Linked DNA regions of Desulforapulum autotrophicum HRM2. The protein of the gene in region 2 binds, or shares a complex with, the protein of the main gene of each other region. Links are inferred from orthologs where the notes say so. Each region holds a gene or a part of one and is shown on either strand. Other genes may lie near its edges.

Region 1 (15,860 bases), 1.2 Mb from region 2 along the record:
TTATTGCCCACAAGGGTGAGCTCGGCAAGCCCCCGGATACGGGTAAGCGGACTTTTAAGGTCATGGGCGATGTTGTCCCCCATCTCCCGAATGTTTGCCACAAGACCTGCTATCCTGTCCAGCATGGTGTTAAAAGTCTTGGCCAGAAGGTCCAATTCGTCCTGGCTGCCCGTCACCGGGACCCTGGCTTCAAGGTTGGTTCCTGAAATTCTCTGGGCCGTGAGCGTAACCGCCCCCACCCCTGCCAGGGCTTTTTGGGACAAAAACCATCCACACACGGCGGAAATAAGGACAACAAGGGTCATGGCAACAAAAAAGACCCGCTTAAAGGCCTTTAAAAAATGGGAATAGGTTTCCATGGCAAGTCCGGTCTGGAGAATTACTCCGGGCCCTGACAGATGGTAGAGCACCCGTATTTCCTGGGCATCAGGTCCGGCCCGAACGGTCTCGAATACATTTTTTTGACCCATGACCAGCTTCTGAAGCGCCTCTTTTCCCACCTGAATTTCCTTCCAGTATCCCATGTGGGACGAGGCAAACACCTCGCCATTGGCGTAGAGGAGCCTGAAAAAGATCTTTTTCTCGCCTGCCGCCCTGGCCTCAAGAATGGCAAGTTTTTTTACACCACTGATCCCCTGGACATCAAGAACGGCGGAAAATCGGCCGGCCTTATCAACAAGATCCAGGTCAAGCCTTGTCAGAATAGTGTGTGCCACAAGAAAATAAAAAAGAACAAACACAAGGCATGAGGAGACAGAGAAAATGCCTGCATACCAGAGGGTCAGCCTGAAGGCAATGGTTCTGAAAAGATTAGGCAGGCTTTTCGCGCAGCGCCAGGACATATCCGGCCCCCCTTACCGTGTGGATCAGCTTTGGGTGAAATCCCTTGTCGATCTTGTCCCTCAGGCGGCACACCCTTGCCTCCACCACATTGGTCATGGGATCAAAGTTGTAGTTCCAGACATGCTCCATGATCATGGTTTTTGACACCACCCTCTCCTGGTTTCTCATGAGATATTCAAGAAGAGAAAACTCCAGGGGCTGGAGCTCCACCACCCTGCCATCCCGGCGCACCTCCCTTTTCATCAAATCCATGACCAGTTCCCCATAACTAAGGGTTGTCGGGTCAACAACACCGCCGGCCCTTCTGATCAAGGCCTGAATTCTTGCCAGAAGTTCAGAAAAGGCAAAGGGTTTAGTAAGATAATCATCAGCCCCGGCTTCTAACCCCCTTACCCTGTCGTCCACCCGGTCCCTTGCGCTCAGAACAATCACAGGGGTGTTGAATCCCCTGGCCCTGAGTGTCTTGATCAGGGAAATTCCGTCAAGGCATGGCAGCATCACATCAACCACAATCAGGTCGTTCTCTTCAAAACAGGCCATGTGAAGCCCATCCTGACCATTGACTGCATGGTCAACGGCAAATCCAGCAGCACTAAGCCCCTTTATGACAAAATCTGCAATTTTGACATCATCCTCCACCAGTAAGAGTCTCATACGCTCCCCGTATTGCTTTAAAATAGAAAAAGAAGTATAGTATGTCAAAAAAAACAACCAATGACAACTACGAGGCATTCAGCTTTTCATGAAATATTACTGGTGGCCCCTCCAGACAGGACTTGTTCTGCTCTCCCTGTTTTTCCTGATCTTTGGCGTGGACCTTCTCATGGGAGCTTACTCTCTGAAAGATCCATTCAGCTTTATCATGACCTTTTTTGCCGCATGCCTGATCATTCTCATCAGCCTTACCCTGTTTGCAGGATTCATCATCCGCATGGTAGGGGTTTACAAACAGCTAAAAAACAACACTATAAAAGAGACGAAACGATAAACCATGACACTTGTTTTCAGCTATCGATCCATTTTCAAGTCCTATGGAGATCAACCGGTTTTTGACAATCTGACCATCAACATTGAAGACACCGAACGCCTGGGTCTCATCGGCGGTAACGGCTCTGGAAAGTCAACCCTCCTGGAACTCATTGCCGACAGGGACACCCCGGAGAAAGGGGAGCGTTACCTGAATAAAAACACCCACCTTGTCTACCTTGCCCAGCAGGACGAGCTTGATCCGGACAAGACCATCCAGCAAACCCTTGAGGATGGCCTGGCAGGGGAAAATATCCACGGCCAGGAGCGATACCGCCGCGTAAAAAAAATGATCGGGGTTGGCGGTTTCACAGACCCATCACAAAAATGCAGCGCTCTTTCCGGTGGCTGGCAGAAACGCCTGACCATCACCAGAGCCCTTGGCCTTGACCCTGACCTTTTTCTCCTGGATGAACCCACCAACCACCTTGACATCAGCGGCGTCCTCTGGCTTGAATCCATACTCAAAAACCCCAGCTTTGCCTTTGTTGTGGTCAGCCATGACCGTGCATTCCTCGAGTCCGTGTGCACGAATATCACAGAGCTTGGCCGATGCTATCCCCAGGGACAGATCAGCGTCAAGGGTGGGTACAACACCTTTGAACAGGAGCGGACCCGGATTCTTGCCACCCAGCTCAAACAGGAGGAGGTCCTTACCAACCGCATGCGGAGGGAAACCGAGTGGCTCAGGCAGGGTGCAAAGGCGAGATCCACCAAGGCGCGCTACCGAATCGACCAGGCAGACAAGCTTGGCAGCGAACTTGCCGATGTGAAGCTCCGGAATCGGCAGACCACCCGCATTGACATGGATTTTAATGGAACCAACCGAAAGACCCGGCGACTGCTCACCTGCCAGGGAATTGAAAAATCCCTGGGCGGAAAGCAACTTTTTTCAGATATCACCCTTGAGCTTGTTCCAGGAACAAGGCTTGGACTTGTGGGTGACAACGGGTGTGGAAAAACCTCATTGATGAACATCCTTGAGGGAACACTTGCCCCGGACAAGGGCGAGGTTAAACGGGCCGATCAGCTCAAGGTTGCCGTATTTGACCAGAACAGATCACGCCTTGACCCGGAGATGACCCTTAAACAGGCCCTGAGCCCGGCTGGAGAGGCCGTTATATACAGGGGACAAAGCATCCACGTGGTCTCGTGGGCAAAACGCTTTCTCTTTACTGCGGACCAGCTCACCCTGCCCGTTGGCAGGCTTTCAGGAGGCGAAAAGGCAAGAATCCTCATGGCCGAAATCATGCTGACTCCGGCCGACCTTCTTCTCCTTGACGAGCCCACAAACGACCTTGACATCCCCGCCCTTGAGGTCCTTGAACAAAGCCTTGTGGAATTTCCCGGGGCCATTGTCCTTGTCTCCCATGACCGGTTTCTCCTGGATCGGGTGGCAACGGGCATCCTCTTCTTTGACGGCAAGGGAAACGCCACAGCCCACGCAGACCAATCCCAATGCCTGGCAAAGAAAACTACTCCCAAAAAAAAGAAAAAGACGACCCGGACCTCCGGCAAAAAAGAGACCCCTTCTGCCAAATTCTCCTACAAGGACAAATTTGAGCTCGAACAGATCGAACCTCAGATCCTGGCTGCTGAAGCCCAGGTGGCAACCCTTGAGGACGCCATGGCAGATGTCACAGTCATGTCAGACCCAGACGAACTTGCAAGGGTGTGCACCGAGCTTCAAAAGGCCCACAGCCAGGTCGAGCAACTCTATGCCCGTTGGGAAGAACTCGAGGCGCTCAAGGCACTCTAATGAATGCCCACTCCCAAAATTTGGGTGTTGACCATTAAGGGGATCAATGCTATATATTTATCCTTTTATCGGGGTATATTTTTAATTTATCCCCACAGGGCGCAGGGGACTGATCGTGAATCCGTCTTTCCATTGCGCTATTTTTAATCCTTGCTCCGATGGGAACAACCGTCGGGGCTGAAATCCGAGAGGAAACAGAGTATGAGAATGTATGAAACCATTTTTATCACTGATCCCGATCTTCAAGATGAAGTTCGGAACACCCTGTTTGACAGATTCAAAGGAATCCTTGAGCAGGAAGGTGGGATTCTGGCCAATTTTGATGACTGGGGAAACAAGAAACTTGCCTACGAAATCGCCAAGAAACCCCGGGGTCACTATGTCTGCATGACCTACGGCGGAACAGGCACCCTTGTGACCGAGCTTGAGCGTAACTTCAGGCTTGACGATAAGATCCTGAAATACATGACGATCCTCCTTGAAAAGGACATTGATCCAGAGGCACTCAAACTTCAGATTGATGCCGAAGCTGCGGCAAAATCCGAAGCCGATGCCGCCAAAGCCGAGGCCGATGCTGCCCGGGTCGAAGCCGAGGCCAAGAAAGCTGAAACAGATGAGACCGATGAAACTGTAGACGCTGAAACCCCAGAGAATGAGGAGGAAAATTAGGATGGCCTTTCAGAAAAAGAACCCAAAAAAAAGATTTTTCCAGCGTCGTAAAGTGTGTCGGTTCTGCGCCGACTCCACCCTTGAGATCAGCTACAAGGATGCCAAGGCCCTTCGATCCTTTATCACTGAAAGGGGCAAGATCATTCCCCGGAGAATCACCGGCACCTGCGCCAAGCACCAGCGGGTTCTGTCAAGCGCAATTAAACAGGCAAGAACCATTGCCCTTTTGCCCTATGTTGGAAAACTGAGTTAGGACCTGCAACGGTCCCCAGCGGAGAGAATATTGACCCGTCTACGAGCAATACAACCGGTGGTACGAGACGTCATGACAGGGATATCCATCTGCCTTGTCATCTTCTGCACAACCATCTACCTGCCGCTGCTCGGCTTCTTCCTTGCCCTGGTTCTTCCCATGCCCATCACCTTTTACAGGCTCAAGCTTGGCAGGAACCTCGGCGCCATGATAATGGCAATAGTCTGTGCTGTTATCGCCGGTGTCACAGGAGGATCGCCCCTGGACGTGTTCTTTTTCGGCTCTCTGCTACTTACCGGTTTTTTCCTTGGGGAATTTATCGAAATGCATGTTTCAATTGAGCGAACCGGGTTTTACACCTGCCTTACCTCAATGGGAACCAGCCTTGTCGTTTTTTTCCTCTACACCCTTACAACAGACCAGGGGATGTTCCAGCTGGTGTCGGACTATGTGGGTGCCAACCTCAAGATGACCCTAAGCCTCTACTCAGGCATGGGGATTCCCCAGGAGAGCATCGACCTTGTCTCAAAATCCATGGATACCATTCACTATGTCATGACCCGGATCATGCCGGCTCTTTTTTCCGTCATGATCATGATGGTTGTGTGGGTGAACACCCTTTTCATCAAAAAGATTCTGCTGAAAAAGGGACTCCATGTTTCCCAGCTGGACGGACTCAACCGGTGGAGAGCACCGGAAAAACTCGTGTGGCCGGTCATCTTCTTTATTCTGCTGTTGCTGGTTCCAATACCCACGACAGCCCTTAAGATCATGGGTCTGAACTGTATTCTTGTAATTATGCCCATCTACTTTTTCCAGGGCATTGCCGTTGTCTCGTTTGTGTTCGAAAAACGACGCTTTCCTGGAATGCTGAGGGTTTTCATCTACAGCATCATCGCCATTCAACAAATTTTTTTATTTGTGATTGTGGGACTTGGCTTTTTTGACACATGGATAGATTTTAGAAAACTTGGTGCAATGGGTGAGGGAAAAGAGCAAAACTAAAACAGACCCGAATTCAAACAGATCAGAAATAAGTTCCAACCTGACGTCAGGTTGAACCTTTATCGGAGGTTGAAATGAAAGTAATACTAAAAGAAACAATCGACACGCTCGGCATTGTCGGTACAGAGTGGGATGTGGCACCCGGATATGCCCGCAACTACCTTTTCCCCCAGGGAAAGGCCATTGAGGCAACCCCCCAAAACCGCAAAATTATCCAGCAGGCAAAGGCCAAGTTTGATCTTCAGATTGCAAAAGAGAGAAAACTTGCCCAGGAGATGGCAGAACGGCTCAAGAATGTTGAGTGCACGATCAAAGCCAAGGTCCACGAGGAGTTCAGGCTCTATGGATCCATCACCTCCCATGACATCAAGGATGCCCTTAACGCCCAGAACATCATCCTTGAACGCCGGACTATTCTTCTGCCCGAGCCCATCCGGGAAACCGGTGAGTACAAGGTCCCCATCCGGCTTTACAAGGATGTTGAACCTGAAATAACCGTCAAGGTTGTGCCCGAAGAAAAGACCCAGTAGCATAATTGCCACGCTTGGGATAATCCGCCGCCATGGCGGATTATCCCAAACCCACAAAGGTAATGCCTTTCCCGATATGAAAGAAACGCCCCACAAAGACCCCCTGCTCACCAAGGTTCCTCCCCACGACATTGACGCGGAAGAGGCGTTGCTCAGCGCCGTCCTCATTGACAATGAAAACCTTTTTGATGTGATTGACCTCTTAAAGCCTGAAGATTTCTATAAAAAGGCCCACAAGCGAATCTTCAACGCCATACTCGAACTATTTTCAAAGGATGAGCCCGCAGATCTTGTCACTGTGGCCACACGCCTCAAGGAAAAGGACGAACTCGAATCTTCAGGCGGTGCAGCACTGCTTGCATCCATTGCCGATTCGGCTCCCATGGCCGTCAATGCGGTTCACTACGCAAAGATTATCAAAGGCAAATCCTCCCTCAGAGCCATGATCTCCAGTGCATCGGCGATCATCGAGCGATGCCTCAAGGACCGGGGCGATTTTGAGGACATCATCGATTTTGCAGAAAACCAGGTGTTTAAAATTTCCGAATCAAAGGGGGGCCAGGCGTTTTCATCCCTTGGCCAGCTCATTGACATGAACATCGACACCCTGGAAGAACGCCAGGGATCGTCGGGTGGACTTTCAGGGCTATCCACCGGGTATTCACGGCTTGATTCCCTGACCTCCGGCCTTCAAAAATCCGACCTCATCATCCTTGCGGCACGACCCAGTATGGGCAAGACCGCCTTTGCCCTGAACATTGCCAGAAACGTAGCCGTTGAAGAACGGGTGCCCGTGGCCGTGTTTTCCCTTGAGATGTCAAAGGATCAGCTGTCCATGCGGCTGTTGACCTCTGAATCAAGGATAGACTCCAACCGCCTGAGGACCGGATTCATCAGCCAGGAAGATTGGCAGAATGCCACCGATGCCGCAGGCATCCTCAACGAGGTACCCATCTTCATCGATGACACCCCCAACATTTCGTCCCTGGAGATCCGGGCCAAATGCCGGCGACTCAAGATGGAAAAGGGTCTCGGCCTTGTGATCATTGACTATCTCCAGCTCATGAAGGCCCCGTTCCACTCGGACAGAAGGGACCTTGAGATTGCTGAAATTTCAAGGAACCTGAAGGCCCTGGCCAAGGAGCTTGAAATTCCAGTGATCGCCCTTTCCCAGCTCAATCGAATGCTCGAACAACGGGCCGAAAAACGACCGCTCATGTCCGACCTTCGTGAGTCCGGCGCCCTGGAGCAGGATGCAGACATCATCGCCTTTATCTACCGGGACGAGGTGTACAACAAAGAAGAAAACAACCCCAACCGGGGCAAGGCTGAAATCATCATTGCCAAGAACCGAAACGGCTCCATTGGAACGGCCCATATGGCATTCATCGGTGCTTATACCCGTTTTGAGGAACTTGCCAGAGAGTCCTATCAGGGATACGAATGAAAAAAATCTTTGGTTCCACCACCGGCCTTTCCGCCCACCAGATCAAGGCTCTTGAGAATCTCTACCTGTTCAACACAACACCGGAAGACCTTATCTCCAGGGATCAGCTTGATGCCCTGATTGCCGTATCAACGGATATCCGCCGCCAGGTCGGTGTTCTCATTGCAAGGAACGGCAAAACCGTCCATGTCATTGCCGGAGAACCCCACAGGATCGTTATCCCTGACACCCCGGACTTTAGAACCCTTCCCGGCCGTCTCAAGGGGTTAAGGTGCATCCATACCCATCTGAATGAGACGGACCTCACCCGGGACGACCTCACCGATCTTGCACTGTTGCGCCTTGACTTCATGGCCGCGGTCTCAATTTTCACCCCCAAGGGTATTGGCAAGACAGATCAAAACCGGACACCGCCCATCACCATTTATTCCAGCCACATTCTTCCAGGAGACGGAGATGAGCCCTGTGCACCCATGGCGCCCCTTTCAAAGGACGATCTCAACATTGGCTGCCTGGAAAGAATCCTGGCCATCGAAGACGAGCTTGCCAGGCAGGACGCAAGCTACACCGTGGAAACAGGCGAAGAAAAGGCCCTGTTGATCAACATCTTCACCGACCAGGTGAAAGATGCCGTGGCCTCCCTTGACGAACTCAAGGAACTTTGTCGCTCCTCGAACATAAAGGTGCTGGATACGGCCCTTCAACGACGAAAAAAAATTGATCCTAAATTTGTGGTGGGACGGGGAAAACTTGCCGACCTTGTCATCCGTGCCCTTCAAAAACATGCCACAATGCTGGTCTTTGACAGGGAGCTCAACCCCTCCCAGATTCGGTCCATCACCGACTTTGTAGAGATGAAGGTTATTGACAGGACCCAGCTCATCCTTGACATTTTTGCCCGACGGGCCAAAAGCCGGGAGGGCAAACTCCAGGTGGAGCTTGCCCAGATGAAGTACCTCCTGCCCAGACTTGCCACCAAGAACACAGCCATGTCAAGACTCACCGGCGGTATCGGCGGCAGGGGACCAGGGGAAACCAAGCTTGAGATCAATCGCAGGAGAGTAAGGGATAGAATCACTCGACTGTCCAAGGATATCTCGAAAATCAGAAAGCAGCGCTCCCAGCAGCGCTCCCAGAGAAACCGCAGGGGCATTCCCGTGATCTCCATTGTCGGCTATACCAATGCAGGGAAATCAACCCTTCTTAACACCCTGACCAAGAGCGAGATCATTGCCGAAAACCGTTTGTTTGCAACCCTGGACCCCTCATCAAGGCGACTGAGGTTTCCAAAGGATCTCGAGGTGATCATCACCGATACCGTGGGGTTTATCCAGGACCTTCCCGAGGAACTCATGGAAGCATTCCATGCCACCCTGGAGGAGCTTGAGGATGCCGATATTCTCCTCCACGTGGTTGACATCAGCAACCCGAGGTACGAGCAACAGATGGGTTCGGTTGAACGTATTCTAAAGGAACTCGGCCTTGAAAAAACGCCTGTCCTGTACGTGTTCAACAAACAGGACAAAATAGCGCTTGCCGACTTTGACAACCCCTGGCTTTTAAACCAGGGGTCCCTTGTCTCGGCTACACGTCCCGAGACCTTGAAACCCCTTGTGAGCCGACTTGAATCCATGATCAGGCAACAAACAGGTTGACCACCTTCCCTGGATTGATTATATTACCCACCAACCTTACATCAAACAATGAAGATGGAATACAAAATGAAATTTATTGATACGGATGATATTCTGGTAGACGATTCAACAATTGACGACTCAAGGGACGATCTTGAGTGTTTCGGGGAGTTCAGCCGGGACGATAAGATATGCACCAATTACTGCTCTTGCTCCATCCGATGTGCCATTGAACAGAGCCAGAACCCAAAGGTAGACATTTTTGATCATATTCTGACCCTTGACTTTTTTCCAGCCAGGATGCACTAGAAAATCTTCCCGGGATTCAACAGATTCCCGGGATCAAAGACCTGTTTTATTCCCCGCATGATCTCTATTTCCGTCGGCCCTACCTCCTTTAAAAGGTAAGGTTTCTTTGTAATGCCAACCCCGTGTTCACCGGTGATGGTTCCGCCCAGACTAAGGGTTGCGTCAAAAAGCGCGTCCACAGCTGCCTCAGCCCTTTTGAGCTGATCCTTGTCCCTTTTGTCATACATGATGTTGCAGTGGATATTCCCGTCTCCGGCATGACCAAAGCTGACAACGGTAAGGCCTGAGCTCTTTTTGATGGACTCAATTTTTGCCACCATATCGGGAATCCGGTTGATGGGAACAACAATATCTTCATTGATCTTGTTGGGCGCTATTTTAAACATGGCAGGAGACAGCGCCTTCCTGGCCTTCCAGAGCTCAGCCGCCTCTTCAGGGGTCCCGGCCACAACAACGGCGGACGCCCCCTGTTTGTGGCAATAGGCTTCGACCTTCCGGGCATCAACCTCAACGGTTTCCCGGGAGCCGTCCACCTCAATGATGAGAATCGCCTCAACGGTACCGGGAAGGTCAAGCTTGACATCCTTTCTAACACAGTCGATGGATGCCCGGTCTAAAAATTCCACACACCTTGGCACCACAGATTCCCGGATAATGCCCGACACGGTTTCAGCGGCCTTTTTGATGCTGTCAAATACAACGGCCATGGTTTTAACCGCCTCGGGAAGGGGAATAAGCCGCAGGGTAACGGCCGTGACAACGGCAAGGGTGCCTTCAGAGCCCACGATGAGGCGGGTGAGGTCATAACCTGCCACCCCCTTGGCCGTTTTAACACCGGTGTGGATAATCCGGCCCGACGGCAGAACGGCCTCAAGCCCCAGGACATAATCCCGGGTCACACCATACTTAACGGCCTTGGGACCACCGGCGCATTCGCCGATATTTCCACCAATGGTGCAAAACGAAGCGCTTGCAGGATCCGGCGGATAGAACAATCCCCGCTGTTCAACGGCCCGGTGCAGATCACCGGTGACAACCCCCGGCTCCACCCTGGCAATGAGATTTTCAGTATCAATTTCAAGAATACGGTTCATCCTGCCCATGGCCATGACGATACCGCCGCCCATGGGCAGGGTGCCTCCGGTCATGCCAGAGCCGCTTCCCCGTGGAGTTACGCATACCTTATAGCTGCTGGCGATCTCAAGTATCTTTGACACCTCCAGGGTAGCTGCGGGAAAAACGACGATATCCGGGACAACTGATCGCCCCGTTGCATCAAACGAATGACAGACAAGCTCTTCAGGCTCCCGGGTAATCCTTTGCTTTCCTGTTACCTTTTCAATGGCTTTATACAGGGAGTCAAGGTCTGTCATAGGGCTTTTCCAGATTCAATCTTTCGACACAGATAATTCATCTGCTCGGTAAACCCACCCTGCTGCTTGAGCTTCTTTTCCACGGCATTTATCGAGTAAATGGCCGTGGCATGGTAGCGGTTAAAACTTCTGCCAATGGTCTTCAAGGGCTGGTCTGTATATTTTCTGGCAAGGAAGATGGCCATCTGCCGGGGTTTGACCACAGTTTGTTTCCTTGAGGTGGAGACCAGCTCTTTTTCGGAAAGGCTGAACTCGCTGCACACCAGTTTTTTGATCACATCAACGGTGATGTTCTTTTTGTTCCTGGAGATGGTTGACAGTACGCCCCTGGCAAGGTTGATATCAATCTTTTCACCCAGGAGGGCGCTTTTTCTGGCCACCCCCATGAGGCCGCTCTCAAGCTGGCGGACATTGTCACAAAGCTCCTGGGCAAGGTACTCGGTAACATCGTTGGGAATGACAAACCCGTCATATTTTGATTTGTTCTTAAGGATCTTCACCCGGGTCTTGAAATTTGGGGGGTCAATCTTTGTGACCATGCCAAGGGTGAGCCTTGATTTAAGCTGTTCGTTCATCTTTGGAATGTCGTCGGGAAGATAGCAACCGCTGAAGATGATCTTTTTCTCAGCATCCATGAGATAATCCAGGGTCATGGCAAGCTCCTTCTGGGTGGCGTCCTTGCCGGAAAGAAAATGCACATCTTCAAGGATCAGCACATCGCATTTCCTCCGATACTTTTCCTTGAAACCGTTGATGGTGTTATTTTTAATCGACGAGACCATTTCATTGGTAAAATCCTCGGCCGTCACGTAGTAGACCTTGTCAGAGAATCCCTGGGAAATCACATGGTGACCCACAGCCTGGGAAAGATGGCTCTTGCCAAGCCCTGTATCCGACAAAAGATAGATGGCACCGTTGTTCACCGACGAGGTCTGGGCCAGGGACAGGGCCGCAGAATAGGCAAAATCGGAATTATCCCCCACCACAAACCGATCAAAGGTATACCCCTTTTTGAGCATCCTGCCGCTGTCCGATCTGATGTTCAACCCCGGGAGTGCCATCTGCATGGGTCGGCTGGGGCGCCGCGGAAAGCTTAATAATGGCGTTTCACACTCTCCACCATTTACAGGCTGGGTTGCAGCCTTGGAGGCCTTCTTTTTAACGCCCTTGGTTTCGACCATCAGGTCAATTTTTATCTGGCCCAGGCCCAGTTTTGTAAACTGTGCCTCAATCCCTGCAAGGTAATTCTCCTTGATACGCTTTTTTGAAAATGAATTGGGACATGACAATGTCACTTCATTGCTGCCTGACGCCTGATACCCCATGGGTTGAATCCACATTCGATAGCTATGGTCCGGCAAAGAATGTTTCATCTCTGATTTTACTCGTTCCCAGTATTGCTCCATGGAATTTTATATCTCTCTTTTTACGCCTGATGGCTAACATTTCACCCGGAAAGTGTGTATTCACGGGTTATTAGACCAATATCGAATTTTAAGGTTAATCGGAATGAAACTCTTTGTATTTCATCTGCCCCCCCAAGTCAAATCGGATAATCCTTTGTTAGGGAAATATTAGTTTCTGATTCACACCAAGGCATTACCCACTGATTTTACAGACTTTATTTTCGTGAAACATTTTTTTTAGCTTTAATTACAGCAACTTCCCCAATGGGCTCATTTTTCATGTAATAATCATAGTTTCGGCAAGTACCACCCCCTTTTAAAAAAATAGTTTCCTTTAAATTACTCCTGTTTTCTATTCATAGCTTCTGTTTTTATTATTTCAGCCCTATTCTACCAAAGGGTATGATTTTTCAATGGTTTCACAATATCCATCCCGTTGAACCTGTTCCAGGGTATGTTTTTGGATTTTTTGTTTACACAGATTCCAGCCGGTAGTATGATTTATTTTTAATTTTCAGTAAAACAGCTCATTATTTCCGGCAACCTGCAAGACATCCAAAGGAGCACTTTTCCATGACTGACAACCGTCCTGTTATCGGCATCACAATGGGGGACCCCGTGGGTATCGGGCCGGAAATCATTGTTTCCGCCCTTGATGATCCATTCGTTTACACTGTTTGCCGTCCCCTTGTGCTTGGTGATGAAGGCGTGATGGAAAGGGCCATTGACCTGAAATCCGCCCGAATGGATGTCCACACAACCGACACCCCGGCAGGCGGAAAATATTGCCACGGTACCATGGATATTGTACCCTTGTCCCGACTTGATGCTGCGACCCTTCTGGCCGGACACCCCACCCCTGGCACCGGAAAGGCAATGATCGACTACATCACCACGGGCGTGGATCTTGCCATGGACGGGAAAATTCAGGCCATTGCCACCTGTCCCATCACCAAAACCGCCATGAAGCTTGCCGGATCAAAATTCCACGGTCATACCGAACTTATTGCAGACAGGACCCACACTCCAAGGGTGGCCATGATGATGGCCGGTGACCGACTCCGTGTGGTCCTTGTGACCATCCATATCCCCCTGTGTGAAGTTTCCGCAAGGCTGAACCAGGCTGAGATCCTGGCAACCATCAGCCTCACCTCAGAGACCCTGAAAACCAAATTCGGCATCCCTGAACCCAGGATTGCCGTGGCAGGCCTCAATCCCCATGGCGGCGAGGACGGCATGTTCGGCAGCGAAGAACTGGAAATTATTGCCCCGGCCGTTGAACAGGCAAGATCCAAAGGGATAACGGTGTCTGGCCCTTTTCCGCCGGATACCCTGTTTTTCAATGCCGCCAACCACAAATTTGATGCGGTCGTCTGCATGTACCACGACCAGGGCCTCATTCCTTTTAAAATGATCCACTTCAGCGATGGGGTAAACACCACCCTGGGACTGCCCATCATCCGAACGTCGGTTGACCACGGCACGGCCTACGACATTGCCTGGCGAGGAACTGCTGACCCGTCAAGCCTTATTGCCGCAATCAAAATGGCCGCCCTCCAGGCCACAATCACCGGTGCGAACCGTATCAACCGATGACAGCAGACAAAATAATCATCCGGGGCGCCCGGGAACATAACCTCAAGAACATTAATGTGGAGATCCCGAGAAACCGGTTGGTCACCATTACCGGCCTTTCCGGGTCCGGCAAATCAACCCTTGCCTTTGACACCCTCTATGCCGAAGGCCAGCGTCGGTATGTGGAGTCGCTCTCCACCTATGCCCGCCAGTTCCTGGGCCAGATGGAAAAGCCCGATGTGGATTTCATCGACGGCCTCTCGCCGGCCATCTCCATCGAACAGAAAACAGCAAGCCACAATCCACGATCCACCGTTGGCACGGTGACTGAGATATACGACTACCTGCGCCTTTTGTTTGCCAGGGTGGGGACCCCCTATTGCCACAAATGCGGCCTTGCCATCACTGCCATGACCATCGACCAGATGGTTGACCGGGTCATGGCCCTTACTGAACGGTCAAAGATCATCATCCTTGCCCCCCTGGTCTCCGATCAGAAAGGAACCCATGAACGAACGCTGAAACAGCTCAAGAAAGAGGGATATGCCCGGGTCAGAATCAACGGGGTGATCCATGGCACCGACGACTTACCCCAGCTCAAAAAGACTGCTAAGCACAAGCTTGAGGCTGTGGTGGACCGGCTGATTGTCAAACCCGGCATTGAAACAAGGCTCTCCGACTCCCTGGAACTTGCCCTCACCCTTGCCAACGGGGTTGCAGTTGTCCTCACCCTTGCAGACAACCAGGAAATTTTTTTCAGCGAGCGATCATCCTGCGTCACCTGTGGAGTAAGCTACCCTGAATTTGTGCCTGCAAGCTTTTCGTTCAACTCCCCCCAGGGGGCATGTCCCAAATGCGACGGACTTGGAACGGTCACCGAGTTTGACCCGGACCTGATCATCCCAAACCGTGAACTTTCCCTGAGAGAAGGTGCCATCGCTCCCTGGGCAGGAAAAGATTCCGTCCAGTTTGCCGAATTCCTCGACGCCCTGACCTCGTTTTACAACGAGGATATCTACACCCCCTTTTCCAAACTCTCGACCAGATTTCAAAAGGTCCTGATCGCCGGCTCCGGCAAAAAAGAGATCCCCTTCTACTTTGAAAAGGAAGGACGGCGCATCACCTACACAAAAAAATATGAGGGGATCATTCCCAACCTGAAACGGCGCTACCACGAAACCGACTCCCACCAGTCACGGGAAGAGATCAAACAGTACATGAACTTCACCTCCTGTTCAGGATGCAAGGGAACAAGACTCAACAAAGCGTCAAGCGCCGTTCGGGTGGGAGACAAAACCCTGTTTGAAATCACGGTCATGTCCGTTGAAAAAGCAGAAAAGTTTTTCAACAACCTGACATTTACCGGTCAGAAAAAGGTAATTGCCAAGGGAATCATTGACGAGATCAAGGCTCGCCTCGGTTTTCTCACAAGCGTGGGCCTCGACTATCTAACCCTGAACCGTTCGGCCACAACCCTGTCCGGCGGTGAAAGCCAGCGCATCCGGCTTGCCACCCAGATAGGCTCCAAACTCACAGGGGTCCTTTACGTGCTGGATGAACCCAGCATCGGGCTCCACCAGCGGGACAACAAACGGCTGCTGGACACCCTGTTAAGCCTCAGGGATATGGGCAACAGCGTGCTTGTAGTCGAGCACGACGAGGAGACCATGCTGACCTCAGATCACATCATCGACATGGGTCCAGGAGCCGGCATCCGGGGGGGAGAGGTGGTCTTTTCAGGTACGCCCCAGGAACTTCTAAAGGCAAAAAATTCCCTTACCGGGGACTACCTTTCCGGCAAAAAAAGAATCAAGGTCCCCACCCACAGACGTACGAGTCATGGGAAGAACCTCACCATCACGGGCGCCTCCACCAACAACCTTAAAAACATTGATGTGTCCTTTCCCCTGGGCTGCTTTACCTGCGTCACAGGGGTGTCCGGCTCTGGGAAATCCACCCTGGTGCTTGCCACCCTGTTCAAACTTCTGTCCAACCGCCTATACCGCTCAAGGCTTCCGGCTGGAAAGCACA
Region 2 (15,051 bases):
CTGCTATCCTCAGGCCGGTTTTGCTGGGCCTCCATGCGCCCACCAAGGGAGAGAAGATGATCAACGGCAATGGGACTTGCCAGGAGTCCTTTGAGAACCTCCCTTTCACCCACCTCGATCTTTTTTGCAATCTCGATCTCACCCTCACGGCTGAGAAGCGTCACCATCCCCATCTCCCTGAGATACATCTTGACAGGGTCGGTAACCGTTCCGAATTCCATGTCGGCGGCCGTTGCCTTGCCAAACTTGGATTTTTTGCCAGGAGGGGCCTCGGAATCATCATCGCCGTCATCAGCACCATCATTCAGACGAGCCGACTTAACAACCTTTTTCACTTTTTTCTTCTTAGGCTTTTCCCCCTTGTCCGTGTCGATCAGATCAATTCCAAGCTGCTTGAACTTCACCATTATATCATCAATCTGATCCGAAGATTTCAAATTTTCCGAAATGGCCTCATTTATTTCGGCATAGGAGAGAGAACCCTCTTTTTTTCCCCGTTCAATCAGTTTCTTTAGTACTTCCTTAGAAACAGCTTTATTCTCCTGTGTTTCAACCGATTCTGCTGCCATAAAAAATGCCTCCAAAAGGCTTTTTATTATTCATAACCATGCAATTTCCGGATTTCTTTTTGACGCTTTTTTAAAAGTTCAAAAGGAAGCCGGGAATCACCGCCCTGTTCCGCTCTTCTTATCTGGTTTGCCAGGGTGTTTTCTGTTTTAACCCTCACCTTGACAATTCTTTTCATTAAAAAAACAGCTTTTTCCAGAACATCGCCTTCCAGGCCACCGTCCATCATGGCAAGGGAGGCCACAAGCTGTCGATCCTGATCATCTGCCATGGCAGCCATCAGATCGGCCGCCATCATCCCTTCGTTTCCATCTTGTTCCGCAACAATTCTGCCAATCCGCCGGAACCGTTCACAGTAGAAATGGTCCAGCACGCCCTGATTTAAGGCTTCACGCCCTACCTCGGGGTGTTGAATAATCATGGCAAGCATCTGCTCTTCCCTTCTATAAGATTCAAGTGTTTCGCCTGAATCATCCGGGTCAGATAAATCACCATTGCCAGGCAGGGACACGGGTTGCCCTCCCCCCTGGGTTGAAACCACATTGCGTACCCGCTCAAGAACGGCTGATTCATCAATCCCGAGCTGTTCGGCAAGCCCCCTCACATACAGGGATCTTGCCGCACTATCCTCAATCCGGGCAAGGGGCAGTTTCATCTCTTCAAGAACGGCAATCCGACCCTCAACGGAAGAACCATGTTTCTTCATGGCCGTATCTGTCAAGAAATCCATCACAGACATGGCCTGGTCTGCAGCCCGTTTAAAGGCATCTGCACCTTCTGAGTTGACAAAGGAATCCGGGTCATGTCCCTTGGGAAGCACCAGGATTCTTACATCAACACCTTCTGCGGCAAAGGTTGAAACGCATCTTTTTGCCGCATTAATACCTGCGTTGTCCGAGTCAAACACAAGAACCGCCCGGGTGGCAAAGCCTTTAAGCCGTCTGACATGATCAACCGTCAATGCCGTGCCAAGGCTTGCCACCGTGTTCTTTATTCCGTTCTGAAAAAGCGACAAAAAATCGAAATATCCTTCTACAATATAAACACAATCTACCTGTCTGCAATACTGCTTTGCAAGATGAAGCCCGTAAAGAATCTGCCCCTTGCTGTAAACAGGTGTCTCAGGAGAGTTTAAATATTTTGGCATGGAATCATCCATGACCCGACCTCCAAAGCCTGCCACCTGCATGTTCGTATCCACTATGGGAAAAACAATCCTGTTTCGGAACCGATCATAATACCCCTTTTTACCCCCCCTGTCAGATGCCCTTTCAAGGACTAACCCGGACTGTTCGGCCAGGTTTCGCCCCAGCTTGAGGTGTCTGAAAAACCGAACCATATCATCCCAGCGATCCTCTGCATAGCCAAGGGAAAAGGTATCAATGGTTTCAGGGGTGATTCCCCTGTCCCTCAAATAGTTTCTTGCCCCCTGGGCACCGGGACTGTCCGTAAGAAGCACCTTATAATGCTTCATCACAGCGGTATTGAGCCTCAGCAATTCCTCTTTAAGGGCAATCCGCCGTTTTCTTTCAGGGTCGACAGATCCCATTTCCACCACAATGTTATACCGAGCGGCAGCCATCTTGACTGCCTCTGGAAAGGAAATTCCGTGGTGCCGCATTAAAAAGGAGAACACATTTCCGCCGGCACTACACCCGAAACAGTGAAAAATCTGTTTTTCCGGGCTCACGGAAAACGACGGACTCTTTTCAGAATGGAACGGACACAGTCCAAAATAGTTTCTACCCGACTTTTTCAGGAGTACAACTTCAGATATGACCTCAACAATATCAGAGGCGTTTATGATCTCTGAAATTTTCTCCTGGGGAATTAACATTTAAAAAAGGGTGGCTCCAACCGGGTATTCAATTTATGAAACTATCAATCTAATAACTGACAACCAAATGTCAACACAGAATCAGAGAAGTCCCTTGCTTGAAAGGGTTCCGATAAACCCTTCATGGCGTTTGCAAGCCACATTCAAAGCCCGTCCAAGGGCCTTGAAGATCGACTCCAGTATATGATGTTCATTTTCACCATAGTCAACATTGATGTGAAGATTCAATCCCCCATGGACGCTGAAGGCCCTGAAAAATTCCCTGGCAAGATAGGCGTCAAAGGGGCCCTGGGAACGGATGGTTGACGGAAGATGGTACACAAGAAAGGGCCGATTGGAAAGATCCACATTCACCCGTGAAAAGGCCTCATCCATGGGAACAGCCCCCTGACCATATCTGCAGATACCCTCTCTTTTCCCCAGGGCCCGGGATAGGGCCTGACCCAGAACAATCCCAACATCTTCAACCGTGTGGTGGAAATCAACCTCAAGGTCCCCCCGGGCCCGGAGGGTCAGGTCAAAAAAACCGTGCACGGTGAAAAGAGTGAGCATATGGTCAAAAAACCCAATGCCCGTTGCAACGTCGGCTTTGCCAGATCCGTCAATCTGAAACCCTGCCTCAATCTCTGTCTCGTTTGTCCTGCGGTCTATTGTAGCTGCTCGTTCCATATAAAATTAGCCTTGCATATTCCCGGTTGCTGTTATATGTAATTGGTTCCAATAAAGAGTTCTGTCAGTTTAAGTGCGGATTTTTAAATTATACAATCATCACCCACCTGGTGTCAATAATTTTATGACCGTTTGCTTGATCGCGGCAGTGCTCTCTGCCCTTTTTTCATCACTCACCCCAAGGAGAACTTCCCATGTCAAAATCAGAAGATACAAAAAAAGCGGTAAAGAAAAAACCCCAGAAAACGGCCAAGGAAAAGAAAGAAGCTAAACGGGAAAAAAAGAAAACCCGATAACGGGAATGGTGAAACAAAAAAAACCAGGGTTATCCGTCATTGGTTGGAGAGAGTGGGTAGGCCTGCCAGATCTTGGCATCAAACGGATCAAGGCCAAAGTGGATACGGGCGCACGATCGTCATCCTTGCACGCCTTGCATCTTGAAATATTTGAACAGGATGGTGCAGACTGGGTGCGGTTCACGGTAATTCCCACCCAGAACAAAACAGACAGGCGTGTGGAAGTTACGGCCAGGGTGCTCGAGGTAAGATCCGTTCGCAGCTCAAGCGGTATTGCACAGTTGCGACCTGTCATTGTGACCAATGTGGAATTGCTCGGTGTCACCTGGCCCGTGGAACTCACCCTTGCCAACCGCTGTAACATGGGATTTCGCATGCTGCTTGGCCGGGAGGCGTTTCGAAGCCGCTTCCTTGTTGATGCGGGCAGATCCTACTACGGCGGAAAGCCCCCCAAAAAGGCCAAAACCACCTTTAAAAAACGCCCTTGTCCGGAAACAAAACAAAAAAAAACTGGACAGATATCTTAAGGAACCATATGAAACTTGCAATTCTATCGTGCAGCCCCAAATGTTACAGCACCCGTCGCCTCACGGAAGCGGCCGAACAACGGGGACACCAGGTCAAGGTGCTCAACACCCTCAAGTTCGCCATTGACCTTGAGCAGGGAAAGCCCGACCTTTATTTTCGCCAGAAACGTCTCTCTTCCTACGATGCGGTGCTGCCAAGGATTGGCTCATCCATCACCTATTTCGGTACAGCAGTCGTCCGCCAGTTTGAGCAGATGGATGTTTTCTGCGCCAATTCATCGGCCAGCATCTCAAACTCCAGGGACAAACTGCGCAGCCTCCAGATCCTGAGTCGACACCACATAGGCATCCCCCAAACCACCTTTGTCCGGGACAAAAAAGATGTACTTCCGGCAATCGAAAGGGTGGGCGGCGCCCCGGTAATTATCAAGCTCATAGAGGGGACCCAGGGGATCGGCGTGCTTCTGGCAGAATCGGTTTCATCTGCCGAAGCCATCATTGAGCTGCTCCAGAGCCAGAAACAGAGCGTGTTGATCCAGAAATTTGTCGCCGAAAGCAAGGGAAGGGATATCAGGGCCTTTGTGGTGGGCAATCAGGTGGTGGGTGCCATGCGCCGCGTTGCCCAGGGCCAGGAATTCCGCAGCAACGTTCACAGGGGCGGGCTTACCGAACCTGTCATTCTGGATGCCCTGTACCGCGAAACCGCCGTCCGGGCAGCCCAGATCATGGGCCTGAAAGTGGCCGGCGTTGACCTGCTCGAGGGCAAAAACGGCCCCCAGGTGGTGGAGGTAAATTCTTCTCCCGGGCTTGAGGGCATTGAAGCATGCACCCAGCTTGACATTGCAGGCGCCATTATCGACTATATTGCAGCCCAGATCGATTTTCCCGAAATAGACCTTCGCCAGCGCCTCACCGTAAGCCAGGGGTATGGGGTAGCAGAAATTTACATCCCCGTGGGCTCGGAATACATCGGCAAAACCATCCAGGAATCCCGACTCCGGGACAAGGACATCACCGTTCTGACCCGTTACCGGGGAACTACCGTCATTCCAAACCCCCGATCCAATCGCCAACTCCAGGCCGGTGACCGGCTCCTGTGCTTTGGCAAGCTTGACCTGATGCGGGATCTTATTCCGGCAAAGGTCCGCCGCAAACGCCGTCCAAAGGTCAAGGATCTGCCGGTTTTACCCGTGGCTGACGAAGTTTTCAAAGAGGGGAAATCAACCCCTCCCTCCATTTTTCCACAGGAAGCAGAGGAAGACTAACCGACCATGACACTTTCGCAAAATAAAAGATCCATTGACCAATGGTTTGACACACAGATCCTTCCGGGTTCCGCCCACAACGTCACCCTTGCCATGAGCGAAAGCTACACCGGCCTGCCCGTTGAGATCCCCATACACATTCGGCGTGCTGAAAAAGACGGCCCGGTAGTTTTTGTCACCGCAGCCCTGCACGGGGATGAAATCAACGGCACCGGTGCCGTTCGCCACCTGATCCAGGACGAAAGTTTCCACCTGGACCGGGGTGCCCTGATCCTTGTTCCGGTGCTCAACCTGCTGGCCTTTGACCGCCATTCAAGGTATCTGCCGGATCGTCGGGATTTAAACCGGTCGTTTCCAGGGTCCCCCAAGGGAAGCCTTGCAAGCCGCCTGGCAAGCACTATTTTTGAAGAGATTGTGTCCAGATGCGATTACGGCATTGACCTGCACACGGCCTCAACCCGGCGCACAAACTATCCCAACGTCAGGGGTGACCTGACCCAGGCCCCGGTTAAAAAGCTTGCCAAAGCCTTTGGTACTGAAATCATCCTCAACACAAAGGGTCCCCGGGGATCGTTTCGCAGGGAGGCCTGCCTTGCCGGATGCCCGACCATTATCATGGAGGGCGGCGAGGTGCTCAAGGTTGAACCAGGCATTGTAGAAACAATCGTGCGGGGCATAAAAAATGTCCTTCGAAGCCTGGACATGACCGACGGAAATCTTGAATCCCCCGATTATCAGATAATTATCAACAAATCAAAATGGATACGAGCCGAGCAGGGTGGTTTTTTGCAGTTCCACGTAAAGCCCGGCGACATCATCGAAAAGGGGGCACCCCTTGCTACCAACACGACCATTCTTGGCCAGGAACAAGAGACTGTTCATGCCCCGTTTAACTCGGTTGTGATGGGCATGACAAGCCTGCCGGCCATCAGCCCGGGAGAGCCCATCTGCAACCTGGGTCAGCTTCCCAGGGGGTCCAAACCGTCTGAACTTCGACGGATCAGGCTGGAAGACGACGGTCTTGAACAGCGGGTGTCTGAAGAGCTTGCATCCAGCGTTCTGGTTGTGGAACCACCCATGGAATAAAAAGCTATTCCTTTTTTTCCCTTGAAAAAAAGGTTACCCCTCTTATATTATCCTAATATTATGGGTATTGTTTATTTATCCGGTTTCAGGAGTTGAACCATGGCAGCCATTACCCCTTCCCAGGGCGTTCCCACAAATGGTTTTGTTCAATCTTTTCCGCCCTCTTCCATGGGGGGAGAAAAGTCAGCAGAGGGTGCCACCCCTGCTTCCTCCGCCAGCAGGGAACAGGAAGAACAGCAATCCCAATCCGGGGAAACATCACCAGCCAGCACCCAAGCCCTTACGGAAAGGGATCTAAAGCTCATCCAGGAATTAAAGAAAGCAGATACCGAGGTTAGAGCCCATGAAATGGCCCACATTGCAGCAGGTGGCCAATATATCACCTCAGGGGCAAAGCTCGAATACCAACGGGGTCCAGACGGCGTAAACTATGCCGTTGCAGGCGAAGTCTCCATCGACACCTCGGCCATTCCAGGCGATCCAAGGGCCACAGCCCAAAAAATGCAAAGAATTAAGGCCGCAGCCCTGGCACCGGCATCCCCATCGGCCCAGGATCGAAAAGTTGCTGCCAGTGCCACAGCACTTGCAGCAAAGGCAGCTGCTGAAATCATGGCCCTGGTGACGGCCCAGAGCAGCGCCAGTGCAAAGGATGGCACTGCAACTGCCCACGGCACCGGTACCGCTGCAACAGCCTATGCCAACATGGCATCAGAAACGCCTTCCAGGGGAACAGGGATAAATATCAGCGCATGATCTGATGCCGGACGTTTTTTATATGAAACTCGTTTCGACCGGCAGGCGGAAACGGGTGTTACCCTTCTCTTATTCTCGCAGGCCGTCCATGGCCTGCTCCGAGGGAAATGGCAACTCCTTGGACCTCGTGTCCACCGTTGCCATTTAATCCGTTCAGGGCAACACCCGTTCCCGCCTGCCTACTACTGTCGAGTTTCATGCTTCGTTGTGTCTGCCAGGACATGTGGGTTTATAAGAAACTCTTGTCGAAACATCATTGTGAAAGTCTCGACTTTAGAGCCCTCTTTGGTTTCCCTGACCGGAACATTGTAAACCAAAGGGGTTAGGATTTTTGCCCTTCCAGGCGTTAAGAAGCGCAGACTGTTTGAGGACTTTAGCCCGCAGTTCCTGCGCTTTAGTCTGGAAGGGCAAAAACCCCCCCGACGTTTACCGTTCCGGTCAGGGTAACCAAAGAGGGCGGAATGGTACTATTGCCAGCCCTGTATCATCGTGTTTCATGCTTCGTTGTGTCCGCCAGGACATGTGGGTTATATGAAACACTCACCAAAGCATTATCAATGAAGGTGTTTCAAAATTCGTTGAGGCCAGAGTCATACCTCGCTCCGGCCGTGCCGGTTATTTTATCAGCTTTACAATTTTCTTGAATGCCTCACCCTGGGCTTCCTTCATCAGCTCAAAAAGAATCATCTCACAGCTGGTTGCAACACCGCCTGCATCCCGGATACGCTGGATGCCCAGATCCTTGTTGGCTTTAGTACGTGAAGAGACGCAATCGGTTACGATCTGAACCTCACATCCTTTCTGAATGAGATCCCGCCCTGTCTGGTATACGCAAATATGGGACTCGATGCCAGTGAGGAGCACCTGGTTGCGGCCGAGGGTTTCAAACCGCCGGGTGAATTCAGGGTTGAGAAGACAGCTGAAGCTGTGCTTTGCAATGGGGGTACTGCCCGCCATGATTTCCGCGATTTCAGGGGTTGTACTGCCAAGCTTGTCAGGCAGCTGTTCCATCCAGACCACTGGAATATCAAGAATTTCCATCCCCTTTAACAAATTTTTAAGGCTGGTAAAAAGTTCATTTCTTTCATACATCATCTCGGCAAGTCTGCCCTGGACATCAATAAGCAGCAGAACGGTACGATCAATTTCAAACATGGTATCCCCCTGTGGTTATCGGTTAAACCCTGAGCGTTCCCCTGATCTGGGAAAGTCGCGCAATCTTTTTTCTCTGCATGAATTGTCTGATTCCCTTTACGATTCTTAACGGGGCGTCGGGATCAGCCAGGGTGGCCGTTCCCACCTGGACGGCAGTTGCTCCGGCAATGATAAACTCCAGGGCATCTTTTGCCGTCATGATCCCCCCGATACCGATGACCGGCACCTTTACCACCTTTGCCACCTGCCATACCATTCTCAAGGCCACAGGTTTAATGGCAGGCCCTGAAAGCCCGCCCGTTATATTTGCAAGCATGGGACTTGCAGTTTCAGCGTCAATTGCAAGCCCGGTCAAGGTATTTATCAGGGAAATCGAGTCAGCCCCGCCCCTTTCTACGGCAAGGGCGATGGTTGTAATATCTGTCACATTGGGACTGAGCTTTACCATGACATGCTTTGAGGTTGATTGCCTGACCCCCTGGACCACCTCCAGAGCAGCTTCTGGATCAACACCAAAGGCTGCGCCCCCGGCCGAAACATTGGGGCAGGAGATATTTACCTCAACGCCTGTTATTCCAGGAAGATTGTCTATGATTGCGGCAAGCTGTGCATACTCTTCAGCGGTTTTTCCGTAGATGTTGGCAAATACGGGGCAGGTGAGCTTCTGGAGAAAGGGGAGTTTGTCTCGGATAAAACCTTCAATTCCCACATTTTCAAGACCCACGGCGTTTAAAAGACCGCCCGGGGTTTCAACCACCCTTGGCATGGGATTTCCCGTGGAGGGCTTTAACGACACTCCCTTTACCACAATGCCACCAAGGGCATTAAGGTCGATCAAATCCTTATACTCTGCCCCATATCCAAATGTCCCCGAGGCTGTGATCACAGGGTTTTCAAGCTGAACCCCATTGATGTCGACACCTGTATTCATTGTATTCCTTTTTTCCCTAACTTACCGAAGCGTACTGTAGTACGTGAGGCCCGATTTATAATTTGCTAACTTTGTGAAACAACGCAGCAAAGGGGTGAGTTTTCGTTCAAACACTATATAATGCCGGCCAAAGAGGCCTTAACCCAGCCCACCTTATCCTTTGAAAATGAAATTCTCAGAAACGCCTTTTCTGCCCGTTCCACCCGCACCTTTGTTCCGGCGTGGAGAATAAAAAGTTCGGTCGCCTCGTCCGAATATCCTGATCGTACCGGGGCCCCATCGGCAAGGATGATGGCCTGGGACTGTGCATATTGGTGATAATAGTTAAAAAATGCCGTTGCAACGACCACAACCGATAAAACACAAAGGATCGAACCAACAAGGGTAAACACCCTTTTTCTCCGAAACATGCGAACCCCTATATGGACAACAAAACAGAACCACAAAAAAACAGCACCATAGGCGACCGTTCCTATAGGCAGATAATTGTCCCAGAAAAAAATGAGCGACAGGATATCAATATTTCGTTCTGGCGCAACATCCGTGACAAGGCCCCTTGCATGGTCAAGGTTGTATCTAAGGTCCGGATCCCGGGGCGTCAGTTTCACGGCCCGCTCATACCAGAGGATGGCATGGCCAAGGTCTCCTGCCTTTAAACAGGCGTTGCCGATATTGTAGTATAACTGGCCATTTTTAATACCATTGGCAGCAACTTTTTCAAATGCGACGGCTGCTTCTTGAAACTGCCCGGCCTTATACAGGTTAACCCCCTGTAGAAAAAGGGTCCCGGAATCATCGGCCCGGCCCGGCCCGGGCACAGCAGCAAAAAAGCCCAGGCAGACAATGCAAAGGGCAAGTTGTTTGACCCGCTGGAGGAGATTTTTTTTCAGATTTGAATCAAACAACGCACCACCATACCGGGCCGATTCAATGTCGTGGAGCATGGCTATGGCCGCTTGTATCTGCCTGTCATTGCAACCTGCACCTGACAGGATCTGTGAAATTTCCCCGGCAGTTATGGTCTCTCCAGGCAGTTTGCCCCTGGAACGCACCTTTGCAACCAGGGCCATATAAAGATTACGAAGAAAGTCTTGATCCGGCAAATTCTTTGTCCCGGCGGTTTTAAGAGCTTGCCTTGCCTTTCGTTCCATGAGAGAGGCAAAGGATTCCTCTTTTTTGAAGAAATTATTTGCGACCCGGAAAACGAGCAGTAAAACAAGCGGCAGTGCAAGAAGCAGGACAAAGCGATTTAAAGAAAGGGATCTTTGGGCAACGAGCACCCCGGCTCCCTCCTTCAGGGCAAGGATATCGTCGCCAATGAATTCAACCGCCTGTTTTTTAACCTCTTCTTCGGCTTTTTTTGCGGACGCCTGGGTTACAGGGGTGTCCCCTGGGGCAGCAGACTCAACGGTAAGGGAAAATCCAGGGGTTGAAAGGGTCTCATAATCTTGTGTGTCAATATTAAAATATGTGAGCGTAACCGGTTCAATGGAAAATTCTCCCGGTGCCACGGGAACGATTGCCTGCTTAAATGTCTTGTCCCCCTTATATCCCTCCTGGGTAAGGGTGATTTTCTCCTGGGGAACATCCTCGTAAACCTTGAACGAGTCGGGCAGGTTCACCACCGGGATTGGGGCATCCATGACGTTTCCCGTTCCAGAAACTGTCACCGTCAGGGTGACCGAATCCCCTGCTCGCACAGATGTGCGGTCAAGTCCGGCCCCAAGGCTGAAATGGCCCACAAGCCCTGAAAAATTCACCCCTTTTCCAGGAACCGGCATGGGCTTGACCGTTACCTGGAACGAATCTGTTGCAAACCGCCGGGTTTCATGGCGGCCCATGGAAAAGAGGCGATTACCAAAAAATGGATCATTAAACGGGCTGTTCTGACCGGCAACCGGTATGTCACAGGTCACAATTGAGGGTTCGATTTCAAGGGTTCCCGGTTTTTCCGCAACAAGGACATAAGTCAGTTCCGTGACCGTGTAGGAACGGCCGTTCACGGTCTCGTTAAAACTTTCCTGGTCAGGGGCCTGCTTGACGGAAAACCCCTTGAACTCCGGATGGGCAAGACGGGGATTTGCTACCTGCACGGCGCTGTAGAGTCTGAAAGTATAAATTGCCTGCTGACCGGGCACCAGGGTTGTACGCGAAAGGGTTGAACGTGCAAAAACATCCCTGGAAGCGGTCTGGGTCACCTGGCCCTTGACAACCTCAACCCGGATTTCATCGGTGTAGGCGATCTCCCCGTCAAGGGTCACCGGCAGGGGAGGAATGGTCAAGGTGCCAGGCTGTTCCGCCGTGAGCAGGTATTGATGGGTCACGCTCCTAGAATATGCTCCGTTAATGATGCTCACGCTGGTACTGGTCCCCCTTGGCACCACTTTAAACCCCTTGATAACCGAAGTATCCACAAGGGCGTCACCGCCCTTGACAATCACGTTGAGGGTCAGGGAACGATCCTGGGAGATCTGGTTTGCATCAACCTGGGCTTCGACTGAAAAACCGAACACCCGGGCCGGAATGGCCACCAGCAATAGGACACAAAGAACGAACTTTTTAATCCTGATTCCATATTGGGTTTGAGCAATTATTTGAAACATTTTTTTACCAGTCCTTGGTCACCGTGCCACCGCCGTAAGCCGGCATCATGGCCCGTCCTGGTTTATCCTTGAGACGGTTAAGCATCCGTTCACGGGATTGAATGTCTTGTTGTCCAGGGCTTTGGTCCTCTTTCACCTGCCCTTTTTCCTGGGATGGTGAACCATCGGGTTTGCGGTCCTGATCCTTGGGAGGTTCTTTCTTCTGTCCCGGATCTTGCTGACCCTGATCTTGCGGGTCTTGGTTCTGTTGATCTTGACTCTGCTGTTCCTTGTTCCTTTGATCCTTATTTTTCTGGTCTTGGCTTTGCTGATCCTTTTTCTGCTGATCCTTGTTCTGTTGATCTCTGTTCTGCTGGTCCTTGTTCTGCTGGTCCTTGTTCTGCTGCTCTTCAAGTTTTTTCTTTACAAATTCAAGATTCTCCCTGGCCTCCTTGTCTTCCGGTGAAAGGGAGACAAGCTCCTCATAGGCCTTTATGGCGGCCTTCAGGTTGCCTGAACGATACAGGGCATTGCCAAGATTGTAAATAGCCTTGGGTTTAAGGCCAGGGTCATCGGTCTGGCGTGCCCGGGTGAAATTTTTAACAGCAGCATCAAAATCTCCCTTTTTATAGGCAGCCCCGCCGATATTGTAATAAAGTTCAGCCATGTCCGGCCGATCCAGCTGGGCATCGATAAAATGTTTTTCCGCCTGGTCATAATCGCCTGCATCATAGGCTTTAATCCCGTTTTTAACGCTTGCTGACGCATCGGCATGGCAGACACCGGAATTAAGGATAAAAAAGGCTGGAACAAGAACGGCCGAAAAAAAGATCCCCCTGCGGTTGTTTTCGAGCATCATTTCTATCATGAGCAGAAGAATCCCAGGGATGAGCAGCCATTGAAATCTGTTCTCCCACACCTTTTGCCTGCCGCTCTTGAGGGTCTTTTTTTCCATTCTTCCCAGAATCTCCTGATCGTAGATCCGGTCAAGATCCATGTCCCCTGCAACGGAACGGACATAAACGCCCTGGGTCATGGCAGCTATTTTTTTAAGGGCTGGCTCGTCCACCCGTGAAATGATGATCTTGCCTGACCGGTCCTTTTTAAACCCGCCGGCACTGTCTGGAACCGGAGCCCCTTCCGGGCTGCCAACACCGATACAGAAAATTTTAACCCCCTGATCAGCCGCTTTTTTTGCCATTTCAATGGAATCACCAGTGGTGTTCTCCCCGTCGGTGATGAGAATAATGGCCTTTTCAGACTCTACCTCCTTTTCAAACCCGTTGAGGGCAGTTTCAATGGCGCCGCCAAGATCCGTTCCGCCCACGGGAAGATAATCGGGTTCAAGGGCGTTCAAAAAAAGATTAAAGGCACTGTGGTCAAGGGTCAAGGGGCATTGAAGGATGGCTCGGCCGGCAAAGGCCACAAGCCCTGCCCTGTCGGACTGGATCATCCCCATGAGATCAATGATCTCCCGCTTTGCCCGTTCGAGCCGGGTGGGCTTGATATCCTGGGCCAGCATGCTCCTGGAACAGTCAAGGCAGATCATGATGTCAACCCCCTTTTGTTCAACCGTCTGCCACCTGAACCCCGCAAGGGGGCCGCTCAGGGCACCCACAAGGCAGAAAAGGACAAGGGTGATCAAAACGATCCGGGCCCATCGAATTCCAGGGTTTATGCCGGGGGCAATGGTTTCAAGGGCTTTGGGTGCAGCAAACCGGGCCAGGATCCTGGCCCTTTTCAGGTTGCCGTAAACCATGACCCCGACAAGCAAAACAACGAGCCAGACAAGATAGAGCATATGGGGATTGGAAAGCTTCATCTTAAATTTTATGGAATCCTCAATAATCTAGTATTTGAAAGAACAACAAAACAAGAGAGTAGTGCCAGACCGGCCCCTGCAAACCAGAAGTAGAGATCATCATACTCAGCAAAGGTTTTGACCTCAACCTCGGTCTTTTCAAGGGAATCGATCATGTCGTAGATTTTTTTCAAAGAATCCGTATCAGCCGCTGCAAAAAAAGCTCCCCCGGTCTTGTCGGCTATTTCCTTCAAAGCTTCATGGTCCATGTCCACCATCTGGTAGACATACCGCTGGCCAAACAATGGATCATTCACCAGAAAAGGTGCCTTACCCCGCTGCCCGACCCCGATGGTATAAACCTTTACTCCACGTTCTCTTGCAATGTCAGCGGCGGCCCCCGGGGTGATCTCACCGCTGTTGCTCTTGCCGTCGGTGAGCAGAATAACGATGTTGGATTTACTCTTGACGTCTTCAAGGCGTTTAAGGGAAATACCCATGGCATCCCCAATGGCCGTGCTCGGCCCTGCTGCACCAATTTTAAGGCGTGACAGAACAAAAGCAATGGTATCGTAATCCCGGGTTAAGGGCATCTGGGTAAAGGCCTCGGACCCAAACACCACCATGCCGATCCTGTCACCACTGCGTTTCATGATAAAATCCTTGACAACATTTTTAACCGCATCAAGTCGATTAACAATGGCGCCGTCCAGCTTGAAATCAAGGGCCGCCATGCTCTTGGAAAGATCCAGGGCCAGTATGATGTTTATTCCCTCTGTCTTGACGTTCATCTTTCTGGTACCCCATTGGGGCCGCGCCAGGGCAATGATTAAAAGGACAAGGGCACAGTACTTGATCAGGGGCAGCAGCTTTGAAACCATCAGTGCAGGGGTTGTCAACGACTCCTTGAACATGGAGAGATCTGATATTTTGATGCTGACCGGGTTTGATCGTTTTGAACGGAACACAATGACCAGGGGGACAAAGAGCATGAGGGACAAAAACCCCGGGGAGGCAAACCTAAACATCTTTTTCCTCCACGGTCGTTTCCTCGTTTTTTTCCCCAACCCGGGTGACGAAGGTTCTGACAAAGGCAAGATGCCCCTTCATCATTGGGGACGAAGGCACCTGGCCTGCATACTTAATCATATCTGCACAGAGCAGGAACTCCCGGGTGTCAGCGAACAGTCCCCTGTCAAGACCAACCTCCCTGAGGGCTGAGGTCAGCTCCTGGGTGTTCATCTCCAAAGCCTTGATTTTAAACGCTTTGCCAATGAACCGTTTGATAATTTCAGTAAGCCGGAAGTAGTAATACCTTGGGTGGGTCACCATGAGATCATCCAGGCAGCCCAACTCGCTCAGGGCCGTTTCCAGGGGAGGAAGGGGCATGGGAAGCATCAGCAGGTTCGTGCCGGGTCCCGACTTTTTTCGCCTGAGGTATCGGTAAACCAACAGGGCCACACACACCAGAAGCATCAAGGCCAGGGCAATCAGCGCAACCTTCAGGAAAAACGGGTCCATCCCCACCTGAACCGGGGGTCTGATATCATGGATATCCTGCATCTATCTTATCCGCCTTTCC

Evidence for each region.
Region 1: the proteins of dnaG (region 2) and dnaB are in contact, whole or in part, in a crystal structure (PDB 2R6A), measured with the Geobacillus stearothermophilus proteins. The link is inferred for Desulforapulum autotrophicum HRM2 from one-to-one orthologs. Residues at the interface, in WP_049624496.1 of Geobacillus stearothermophilus: Lys456, Leu457, Leu458, Pro459, Ala460, Asn463, Ala464, Leu467, Leu535, Leu536, Ile537, Ala538, Gln544, Glu545, Asp548, Tyr549, His552; in WP_033016901.1 of Geobacillus stearothermophilus: Ser13, Glu15, Ala16, Gln18, Glu91, Leu92, Asp94, Ala95, Val96, Pro97, Thr98, Ala99, Ala100, Asn101, Tyr104, Tyr105, Ile108.

Annotation. Positions count from the first base shown.
Region 1 is NC_012108.1:2,108,394-2,124,253, reverse strand. What follows is about bases 5,360-8,346. They hold dnaB (replicative DNA helicase), read left to right. Parts: upstream 5,360-6,161; coding sequence 6,162-7,532; downstream 7,533-8,346. Other genes in these bases: hflX (GTPase HflX), read left to right, coding at 7,529-8,346; rplI (50S ribosomal protein L9), read left to right, coding at 5,630-6,085; HRM2_RS09285 (YybS family protein), read left to right, coding at 5,360-5,555. In the rest of the region: HRM2_RS09315 (sensor histidine kinase), read right to left, coding at 1-842; HRM2_RS09310 (winged helix-turn-helix domain-containing protein), read right to left, coding at 811-1,497; HRM2_RS09305 (hypothetical protein), read left to right, coding at 1,586-1,831; HRM2_RS09300 (ABC-F family ATP-binding cassette domain-containing protein), read left to right, coding at 1,835-3,628; rpsF (30S ribosomal protein S6), read left to right, coding at 3,830-4,297; rpsR (30S ribosomal protein S18), read left to right, coding at 4,299-4,550; more of HRM2_RS09285, read left to right, coding at 4,581-5,359; more of hflX, read left to right, coding at 8,347-9,187; HRM2_RS09265 (hypothetical protein), read left to right, coding at 9,254-9,475; HRM2_RS09260 (FAD-binding oxidoreductase), read right to left, coding at 9,472-10,848; chromosomal replication initiator protein DnaA, read right to left, coding at 10,845-12,254; 4-hydroxythreonine-4-phosphate dehydrogenase PdxA, read left to right, coding at 12,828-13,850; excinuclease ABC subunit UvrA, read left to right, coding at 13,847-15,860. UniProt on the Escherichia coli protein: The main replicative DNA helicase, it participates in initiation and elongation during chromosome replication. Travels ahead of the DNA replisome, separating dsDNA into templates for DNA synthesis.
Region 2 is NC_012108.1:3,339,366-3,354,416, forward strand. Bases 1-2,979 are described here. They hold dnaG (DNA primase), read right to left. Parts: upstream 2,405-2,979; coding sequence 596-2,404; downstream 1-595. Other genes in these bases: rpoD (RNA polymerase sigma factor RpoD), read right to left, coding at 1-569; hisB (imidazoleglycerol-phosphate dehydratase HisB), read right to left, coding at 2,486-2,979. Also shown: more of hisB, read right to left, coding at 2,980-3,073; HRM2_RS14540 (ATP-dependent zinc protease family protein), read left to right, coding at 3,375-3,896; HRM2_RS14545 (RimK family alpha-L-glutamate ligase), read left to right, coding at 3,905-5,161; HRM2_RS14550 (succinylglutamate desuccinylase/aspartoacylase family protein), read left to right, coding at 5,168-6,247; HRM2_RS14555 (putative metalloprotease CJM1_0395 family protein), read left to right, coding at 6,347-7,000; HRM2_RS27725 (hypothetical protein), read right to left, coding at 7,059-7,199; HRM2_RS14560 (isochorismatase family protein), read right to left, coding at 7,616-8,155; HRM2_RS14565 (dihydroorotate dehydrogenase), read right to left, coding at 8,178-9,086; HRM2_RS14570 (BatD family protein), read right to left, coding at 9,200-11,689; HRM2_RS14575 (VWA domain-containing protein), read right to left, coding at 11,694-13,490; HRM2_RS14580 (vWA domain-containing protein), read right to left, coding at 13,499-14,497; HRM2_RS14585 (hypothetical protein), read right to left, coding at 14,490-15,032; HRM2_RS14590 (DUF58 domain-containing protein), read right to left, coding at 15,033-15,051. UniProt on the Escherichia coli protein: RNA polymerase that catalyzes the synthesis of short RNA molecules used as primers for DNA polymerase during DNA replication.